One region of the Micromonospora sp. DT68 genome, then DNA from elsewhere that is predicted to be linked to it. Evidence: riboswitches for the same ligand, from Rfam matches in the RefSeq annotation. Region 1 holds a riboswitch; the other holds the start of a gene.
What was found. A riboswitch is a leader RNA that binds a small molecule or an ion and turns the genes downstream of it on or off. The one in region 1 is predicted to bind S-adenosylmethionine.
Positions count from the first base shown of each region.

Region 2: it holds a riboswitch for S-adenosylmethionine, as region 1 does, so the genes downstream of both, ACPXB1_RS16300 (ABC transporter substrate-binding protein) here and thrC (threonine synthase) in region 1, are expected to answer to the same signal.

Region 1 is NZ_JBNCNZ010000004.1:274,048-278,952, reverse strand. It holds gene paaN (phenylacetic acid degradation protein PaaN) at 1-471, opposite strand, end outside; gene ACPXB1_RS09825 (GNAT family N-acetyltransferase) at 522-1,541, opposite strand; gene thrC (threonine synthase) at 1,840-3,123, opposite strand; SAM riboswitch class I at 3,134-3,269, opposite strand; gene ACPXB1_RS09815 (DoxX family protein) at 3,426-3,875, opposite strand; gene ACPXB1_RS09810 (DEAD/DEAH box helicase family protein) at 4,144-4,905, opposite strand, start outside.
Region 2 is NZ_JBNCNZ010000007.1:370,719-375,623, forward strand. It holds gene ACPXB1_RS16290 (amino acid ABC transporter ATP-binding protein) at 1-690, opposite strand, end outside; gene ACPXB1_RS16295 (amino acid ABC transporter permease) at 693-1,469, opposite strand; gene ACPXB1_RS16300 (ABC transporter substrate-binding protein) at 1,515-2,387, opposite strand; SAM riboswitch class IV at 2,669-2,780, opposite strand; gene ACPXB1_RS16305 (amino acid transporter) at 2,852-4,801, opposite strand.

The DNA of each region.
Region 1 (4,905 bases):
GTCCAGCGCGTGCGCGCCGCCGGCCTGGAAGGCCATCACGAACGCCTGCCCGCTGGTGAACTGCACAGCGTTGGCAAGCTCGAAGATGTGCTTGTGCAACCGGTCGAGGATCTCCAGGCAGACGCCCACCCGGGCCTGCGGGCCGGCGTCACGCCAGGCCGGCAGCGCCGTCGAGGCAGCCCTGATCAGCTCGTCGGTGCCGGCGTGCGGGTAGCGCACGGCCAACTCCACACCGAACGGGCTCGCCTCGGTGGCGATCCGCCGGCCCGTGCCGGGCTGGTCGAGGGGGAAGTCCCCACCGAGGTACGCCTCGAAGGCGGCCTTGCCGTCGGCGGCGGCGGTCTCGCCGTACACCCGGGGGCTTGGGGATTCTGGGTACGCGGACCAGTAGCCCCGCTCCGTGATCGCGGTCAGCGCACGGTTGAGGGTGTCGGCGTGCCTGTCGTACAGGGGATGCGGGGTCTCCGTCATGCCGCCATCATGCCTGAGGACCCCGCACGAGCAGTAGCGCCGATCGCCCGTCAGAGGGTGAGCTGCCAGTTGTTCCAGGAGTCCACCGGGCGGAAGCCGAGCCGCTCGTTGATCGCCACCATGTAACTGTTGCTTGCCGCGTTGAAGGTGTCGACGACGCGTACCGCCGGCTCGTGGGTGAGCAGGTGATGCAGATTTTCGATCTTGGCGAGCAGACCGAGCCGGTGCCCACGGTGAGCGGGGTCGACGATGGTGATCTGCTGGAAGGCGTGCCAGTCTGCGCTGGCGCCCACGTCGAGCAGGGTCCAGGCGACAAGCCGACCGGACGCCTCGTGTCGCATCCCGAGGTGGTAGCGCCGCCGGCCCCTGGCCTCCAACGCCCGGTCGGTGCCCCGGATGCGTTCGGCGTCGACCTGCTCCGGCTCCCACTGCACGTCGCCCATTGGCGCGTCGATGAGCAGTCGGCCGTCCAGATAGGCGATGTCCGCCAGGTACTCCGTCGGGGTCGCACCCTGCCAGGTGACGGACTGATAGCCCTCGGCCATGGTGTGGGCCTCGGCGAGCGCAGCGCGCAGCGCGACCCGGTCGATGCTGTCGATGTCGAGTCGGCGACGCACGTCGACAAGCGCGGCCTGGGCTCCTATCGTGGCGGCGAACGCGTCACCCGCCACCGATCGGGGCGGCCCGTCGGGCATCGTGGAGACGGTCATAGCGACCACCCGCTTGCGTCCGTGCTCGCGCAGCAGGCGTACCCCGTACTCGTGCAGTGCCCGGCCGACGCCGCGACGCCGCAGCTCGGGATGCACCGTCAGCTCGACTGTCGCGTTGTCGGTGTTGTCGAGCTGGGGCAGGTCCAGTTGCAGGTAGCCGGCCGGTACGCCGTCCAGCCGGGCCAGTGCCCAGAGCGACTCGGTGCGGGGCATCGGCGTGTGCAGGAGCGCGTCGAAGCGTCGCCGGCAGAACGGCGGGAAGTCCGGCAGGTCGATGGTGCTGGCGGCCGCGCCGATCCGGTACGCCTCGTCGACCGCGGCCTGGTCGGCGCCGTCGAAGGACGCGATCGTGATGCTCATGCCGGCGAGCCTGTCACCGGAAAAAGCGATCGGGCCACCGAATTAATCCGGTGGCCCGATCGGACGTGGTCGGGAGGGACACTCGCACAACGCCTCCGGCGTTGGGTCGCAAGAACTTCAAAAGTCTCCGGCGAAATGCCCTCCCGCACGGAGCATCTTGCGCCGTCCGGTTCCTGTCGTCAAGTCCGCAGCGGCGGGTTTTCTACACTCACTGCGAAAAGCCAGTTACCCGGCGGATCGGCCCGATCCCCCGTCCGGGCGATCCCTCGCCCTCGACGGACGGCTCGACGCCGCTGGATCAGAGGAGGCCGGCGTCGCGGGCAGCGCGCAGCGACGGCTTGATGTGGTGGGTCGGGCCGACCTGACCGGCCACCGCGTCGATGGTCTTCAGCCCTTCGCCGGTGTTGAACACGACCGTCTCGGCCGTCGGGTCGAGCCGACCGGACTCGACGAGCTTGCGCAGCACCGCCACTGTGACGCCGCCAGCGGTCTCGGCGAAGACCCCTGTGGTGCGGGCCAGGTCGCGGATGCCGGCGCGGATCTCGTCGTCGTCGACGTACTCCATCCAGCCGCCGGTGCGACGGACCGCCTCCAACGCGTAGAGGCCGGCGGCCGGATCACCGATGTTGAGGGACTTGGCGATGCCTGTCGGCTTGACCGGGGTGATGGTGTCGGTGTCGGCGTGCAGCGCCGAAGCGATCGGGTTGCAGCCGGCCGACTGGGCGCCGAAGACCTTCCAGCCACCGGCCGGCGCCTCGACCAGGCCGATCTCGACAAGCTCGGAGAACGCCTTGTCAATCTTGGTGAGCAGTTCGCCGCTGGCCATCGGGATGACCACCTGGGCGGGGATCCGCCAGCCGAGCTGCTCGGCGACCTCGTAGCCGAGGGTCTTGGAGCCCTCCGCGTAGTACGGCCGGACGTTGACGTTGACGAACGCGGTGTCCTCGAACTCGTCGGTCTCGACCAACTCGCCGCAGAGCCGGTTCACGTCGTCGTACGAGCCGTCGATGGCGACGAGCTCGCCGCCGTAGACGGCCGTGGTGATGACCTTGCCCTGTTCCAGGTCGCTGGGGATGAAGACCACCGAGGGCACCCCGGCGCGGGCGGCGTGCGCGGCCACCGAGTTGGCCAGGTTGCCGGTCGACGCGCAGGCGAACCGGGTGAAGCCGAGCGCCTTCGCGGCGGTGAGCGCCACCGACACGACGCGGTCCTTGAACGAGTGGGTGGGGTTGGCGCTGTCGTCCTTGACCCAGAGCGGCGCGGTGATGCCCAGCTCGGCGGCGAGGTGCGGGGCCGCCACAAGGGGCGTCAGACCGGGGTCGACGGTCACCCGGGTGGCCGGGTCCTGACCGGCGGGCAGCAGCGCGGCGTACCGCCAGATGTTGTTCGGGCCGGCCTCGATCTGCTCGCGGGTGACTGTGGCGAGGGCGGCGGTGTCGTAGTCGACCTCCAGCGGGCCGAAACACTCGTAGCAGGCGTGCTGCGCGGCGAGCGGGTAGCGGGCCGAACAGGCGCGGCAGACCAGGGCGCGGGCGGGGCTGGCGGAGGTGTCGATGCCGGAGGCGGCGAGCGTCGACGTCATGTCGAGAGTCCTCTCATCTTTCCCCGCATCGCACGGTGCGGCAGGGACGGAATTGGCACCTGCCCCACGGGTCGCTCAGCGGTGAGCGCGCGGGGTGGTTGCCGGGGCGTCGTCGGGCCGTATCCCTCAGCCCCTCTGGATGAGGTATTCAGTTGTGCCGCCGAGTCTAGGCACCGCCGGCCGTCGCATCCAGCGCTGATCCCACGCTGTGAGCTAACCGACCAGGCCAGGACGGGTGACGAGCACGGCGCGTCGCCGGGGCCGCCTCGTCGAGGCCCCGGCGACGCGCGGTGGGAGCGCGGTCAGACCGGTACCGAAGTGGGCTCGGCGATCGGCGCGGTCAGAGTGGCGGGGCGACGCCGGGCCAACAGCGAGTCGAGCGCCCAGGAGCCTGGGCCGAGCACCGCGACCAGCAGGAAGGACCAGCAGAAGAGCGCGGACAACTCACCGCCGTTCTGTAGCGGCAGCAGGCCGTCCGGCTGGTGCACGACGAAGTAGGCGTACGCCATCGAACCGGAGGCGAGAATCGCGGCCGGTCGGGTGAAGAGACCGACAAGCACCAGCGCACCGCAGATCAGCTGAATCAGCGCGGCCCACCAGCCTGGCCACGTGCCGAGAGGTATCGCCTTGCCGGTCATGGGGTTGCCGCCGAACAACCCGAAGATCGAGGACAGGCCGTGCAGCGTGAACAGCAGGCCGGTCACGATGCGGAACAGGGACAGGATCGGCCCGCCGAGCCGAGAGACGTTCATGGGACCTCCATAGATGGATATCGATATCAACCATCATGGAGCATGAATCCATCGAAGTGAACAAGTTCCTTGCTAGTGGGAAAATCCCCGATCGAACATGTCCGGTCACACCCGTGACGACGGACGGCCTCGACGGAGCGTCACGCGGGCCGCCGCCGTGGGAGCGCTCCCGAGACGACGGTACAGCGTGTCACGCGGCCCGTACAGCCTGTCGAGCTGCCCCGGAGGTGGGGCAGTTGGTCGAGCCGCGAAAGAGATGCTGCGGCTGCTATGCCACCTCGGTCACCGGGGTGGCATTGTTCTTGATCGAGCGGAGGATCGAGACCATGCGGTCGGCGTCGGGGTTGGAGAAGAGCGCCTCGGGACCACGTGGGGCGACACCGTTGAACGGGGACTCGTAAAGCCGCCCCGGCTCCATCACACCGTTCATGGTCAGATCGTTGATGATCAGGTTGATGAAATCGAGCTGGGCGGCGCTGAGGTTCCGGTCGACGAGGAATTCGCTGAACGCATCCCGGGCCGCCTCGCGGTCCAGCCCGACCAGTGAGCGGATGAAGAGGCCCAGGCCCTCGGAGGATCGCCGGGCCTGGTCGATGTCCTGCTTGTCGCCGACGCCGCTCTCGCCGAGCATCCTTTCCAGCTCGGCGAGGTCGGTGCCGGAGAGTTGCCTGTTGCGGCGCAGCTTCTGCACGGCTACGTGATCTTCGTGGGTGCGCAGGTAGACGCGCATCTTCGCGCGGAAGCGATCGAGGTCGGTGCCGACTGTCACGCCGCTGAACGGCACCTCGACCTCCTGGTCGATCTCGTCCGCGAAGTTGGTGAAGACGACGGTGCGACGCGCCTTGGGCACCAGCCGGACCAGGTCACGCATCCGACGCCGGGCCAGCTCCAGCATGGGTAGCGTGACGTCCTGCCACCACTCGTCGCCGGCCACCTCGTCGAGCAACTGAGCCCGTTGCTGGATCATCGGGATGCTGGTCTGTTCCAGCAGCGCCGAGGCGACCTCCTGGACTTCGGTGCGGTGCCGGTT
Region 2 (4,905 bases), on a different contig from region 1:
CTCGAAGATCCTCTCCGGAGGGCCGGCCTCCAGCACCACGCCCCGGTCCATGAAGGCGACGGTGTCGGCTACCTGCCGGGCGAAGCCCATCTCATGGGTGACCACCACCATCGTCATCCCGCCGGAGGAGAGGTCGGCCATCACCCCGAGCACGCCCTTCACCAGTTCGGGGTCGAGCGCCGAGGTGGCCTCGTCGAAGAGCATCACCTCGGGTCGCAGGGCCAGCGCCCGGGCGATCGCGACGCGCTGCTGCTGGCCGCCGGAGAGTTGCGTCGGCCGGGCGTCGGCCTTGCCTGCCAACCCGACCAGCTCCAACTGGGCGCGGGCGACAGCTACCGCCTCGTCCTCGCTGAGCTTGCGCAGCCGGCGCAGCGCCAGGGTGATGTTGCGCAGCACGCTCATGTGCGGAAAGAGGTTGAACTGCTGGAAGACCATGCCCACCCGCTGCCGCAGCGCGTCCGGGTCGTCGCCCAACACGCTGCGCCCGTCCAGCAGCACGTCGCCGCGGTCGGGCTCGATGAGCCGGTTGAGGGTACGCAGCAGAGTGGACTTGCCCGACCCGGAAGGCCCGATCACGCAGGCCGTCGCACCGCGCGGCACTGTCAGGTCGACGCCGCGCAGCACCCGGTTGGGCCCGAAGGCGAGGTGTACGTCCCGCGCGTCGAGGCTGACCGAGGTGGTCGTCGCGATGCTCATCGGCGGTCTCCTTCCGGGATGCCGGCAAGCGCCGGCTCGTCCTCGTCGTCGTCCGGTGGCGCGGTGGCCGGCCGGCCGAGGCGCAGCCGCCGGTCGATCCAGTTGACGATGTGCGTCAGCGGGACTGTCAACGCCAGGTAGAAGAGCCCGGCCAGCAGCAGCGCGGACTGGTTGCCGGTGTTTGCCGCATAGTCCTGCCCGATCCGGAACAGCTCGCGCTGGCTGGCCACCAGCCCGAGGAAGTAGACCAGGCTGGAATCCTTGATCAGCGCGATGAGCTGGTTGACCCAGGCGGGCAGCACCCGCCGGATGCCCTGCGGAATGATCACCAGCCGCATCGAGTCGGCCCAGGAGAAGCCGAGCGCGCGGGCGCCCTCCAACTGGGCGGCCTCCACCGACTGGATGCCCGAGCGGAAGATCTCACCGATGTACGCCGACGCGATGAGCGACAGCGCCAGAATGCCCAGCGGGTACGGGTCGGGCCCCCAGACCTCCATGCCGAGCGGGGCGAGCCCGACGCCGATCAGCAGGATCGTGGCCGCCGCAGGCAACCCCCGGAAGATGTCGGTGTAGACGCGCGCCGGCCAGCGCAGCCATCGGCTGCGGGAGATGCCGGCGACGGCGAGCAGCAGGCCCAGCACCGAGCCGAGCAGGGCGGCGGAGACCGCCAGGATCAGGGTGTTGGGCAGCCCGACGGTAAGCATGTCGGGCAGTGCCTCGCGCATCGACCTCCAGTCGAAGAAGGTCTCCCAGAGGGTGCTCAACGGATCCATCGGTCGCCTCTCCTACCGCCCTGCTCGCTCGTCACTGGTACGCCGTCAGGACGCGGCGGACGCGGACGCAGCCGCCGACGGCACTGCCACCGTGCCGCTGCCCGGCTTGAAGTCCTCCGGAACCGGCCGGCCCGGGTAGTACTGCGCCTGCAACCGGCTCCACGTGCCGTCCGCGATGACCTCGTCGAGGCCCTTGTTCAGCGCCTCGCGCAGCTTGTCGTTGCCCTTTGCCACCGCGTACGCGGTCGGGGTGGGGCTGAGCTGCTTGGCCGCCACGGTGATCTTGCCGTTGCTGTCGGCGGCCAGCTTGTCGCCGATCTCGGCCGGGGCGATCCACGCGTCGGCGGTGCCCGCCTTGAGCTGGTTGATCGCGCTGTTGTAGTCCGGCACGCGGACCGGGTCGAGCTTCTGCCCGGTGGCGTAGTCGTCCTGGACGGTGCCCTGCACCACGACGACCCGCTTGCCGGCGAGCTGGTCGAAGCCGGTGATCGGCGAGCCGGCCGGAACGTCCAGGCCGAAGTAGCCGAAGTCGTAGCCGTTGCCGAAGTCGACTGTCTTCTTCCGCGCCTCGGTGATCGTGATCGAGGAACTGCCGACGTCGAACTTGCGGTTGTTGACCTGGGACAGCAGCGCGGAGAAGTCGGTGCCGACGAACTCGACCTTCAGGCCGAGCTTGTCGGCGACCGCCGTGAGCAGGTCGTTGTCGAAGCCAGTGAACTTGCCGTCCTTGAGGAACACGTTCGGCGGCGCGTCGGAGAGCGTGCCGGCCCGCAGCACGCCGGGCTGCGCCAGGTTGTACGGGTTGCCGGTGGCCTCGGACGAAGCGTCGTCGGAGCCGCAGGCGGTGAGCGCGGTCGCGGCGAGGATCGCGGCGGCACCGACAGCGGCGGCACGGGTCAGAGCAGGAAGGAATCGCACGAGTGTCTCCGAAAGGTCGCGTCTGGGGCGGGCGTGGACGTGCGCCGCCCACGGTGCGCCCGATGAGGGCGTACCGCTTGGGTGGTTCTTGGAAAGGGGAAGTGCGCTAGTGCGCTGCGCGGCCGCGACAGGCGGCGCTGCACACCCGCATCATGTCCACGTGCCGCCGCCGGATCAGTACCGGCGCGCCCTGACCTGCGCGGAAGTCCGCGCCGTCGGCTTGTGGATCGGTGTTGAGGATGCGCATAGAGGTCTCCCGGGTCTGTGCTGACCTGGGTGCCAGGCCACGCTTGCACCGGCGTCCTGCCGGTGCCTGGTCTTCACCCGGGGCACCCCACCGCGGAGGAGGGTTGCCGGCCAGCAAGCCGGGGCTTCGCGCTGGCACTCATGACCTGCGCCGAGGCTAGCAGCAGACCCCGGTCCATCGTCCAGCCGATATGACCACGCTCACCGTCCGTCCCTGGTCAGCCGGCATGCACGTGTGGCCGGCGCGTCGGGTCGGGTTCCTGGCGGCGCAGGATCTCCCGGGTGACCGAGGCGATCTCGCCCTGCCCGAACGCCAGGTAACGCAGCACGTTGCGGGCCGGGCCGCCCTCGGTCCACTCGAAGTAGATGTGGGGACGTCGCCCGCTGCGGTCGCGGATCTCCAGCAGCAGGGCGGCCAGCGCGTTGGGCACCGACGAACTGGCCAGGCTGAGCACCGGGAAGCGGTCGTGCGCCACGCTGCCGCGCACCAGCAGCCCGGTCTCGAAGTCCGACGGATCGGTGACGCGGACCTCGACGAAGACGACGTCGCTGTCGTCGGGGAAGTCGTTGTCGGCCATTGTCTGCGCGAGCTTGTCGCGGTACTCGGCCAGGTCGCGTCGCTCCGGCTCGTGGGCGATGAGGCGGATCCGACGCCCGGCACGCTCGGCGACGAACGCCGTCGCGAGCGGGTCCAACTCGACCCGGTCGACACGCAGTTCGAAGGCCCGCAGCACCCGCGACAGCGCCGACACCAGGATCATCGCGCCGATGAAGCAGGCGGCGATCTTGACGCCGTCGGGGCGTTGCACCACGTTCGCCGCCGTCGTGTAGACGAACACCACGGCGATGATCCCGAAGGCGATCATGCGCCCGCGCTGCCCGCGCCGCCGTGCCGCGAGGGTCACCGCCGTCGACGCCGAGGTGATCAATACCAGAACGCCTGTGGCGTACGCGCCGCCCTGCGCGTCGACGCTGGCCCTGAAGATGATCGTGATCAGGAAGGCCACCCCGGTGAACACCAGCACCAGCGGCCGGACCGCCCGCGCCCAGGCCGGCGCCATGCCGTACCGGGGCAGATAGCGGGGCACCAGGTTGAGCAGGCCGGCCATCGCCGAGGCGCCCGCGAACCAGAGGATCCCGATCGTCGACAGGTCGTACGCCGTGCCGAACACCTGGCCGAGATTCTCGTGCGCCAGATAGGACAGGGCCCGTCCGTTCGCCGGGCCACCCGGCTGGAACGCCTCGGGCGGAATCAGCACGGTGGTGGTCACGCTGCTGGTGATCAGGAAGACGCTCATTGTGGCGGCGGCGGTGGTGAGCAGGCGGCGCGCGCCGCGGATCCGGCCCAGTGGACGGTCCTCCGAGTCCTGCCGGTCCCCCCGGATGTGCGGCATCACCGCCACACCCGTCTCGAAGCCCGACAGGCCCAGCGCCAGCTTCGGAAACACCAACAGGGACAACGCGACGACCATCAGCGGGTCGCCGTGCCCGGTGGTCAGCGCGGTGGTCCAGTCCCCGACCGCGCTCGGATGGGTCACCACCTGCCACAGCGCGTCGACGATCACCACGGCGTTCAACGTCAGGTAGACAGCGACCAGGACGACGGCGATCCCGACGGCCTCACCGAAGCCCTTGAGGAACACCGCGCCGAGCAGCGCCACGAGCAGCAGCGTGAGCAGCACCTCGTGACCCTTGAGGCCACTGGGCCAGAACGGGTTCTCGTCGAGGTGGGCGGTGGCGTCGGCGGCGGACAGGGTGATGGTGATGATGAAGTCGGTGGCCGCGAAACCGAGCAGCACCAGCACGAACAGCTTGCCCGGCCAGTAGCTCAGCAGGCGTACCAGCATCGCGATGGAACCTTCACCGTGCGGGCTGTCCACCGCCACCCGCCGGTAGACCGGCAGCGCGCCCAACAACGTCACAAGCACCAGCACAAGGGTCGCCACCGGCGAGAGCGCCCCGGCGGCAAGCGCCGCGATGCCCGGCTGGTAGCCGAGCGTCGAGAAGTAGTCGACGCCGGTCAGGCACATCACCTTCCACCACGGGTGGTTCCGTTGCGCCGGTGGGCGGGCGTGCAGGCCCTGCGGCACGGGCCGCTCCGACGCGTCGGCGAGCAGCCAGCGTCGCACCCGGTCGGTCCGCCGGCCGGCGCGCCTGTCAACCTCCATCGGCGCTACCCCCGTCCCGCCCATGGTCACCGCGAGTATCCGTCGGCGCACCGGCGCCCGTCCGCCGGTGCGGGGAAACCGTCGATCGCGGGCGTCTGGCGGGC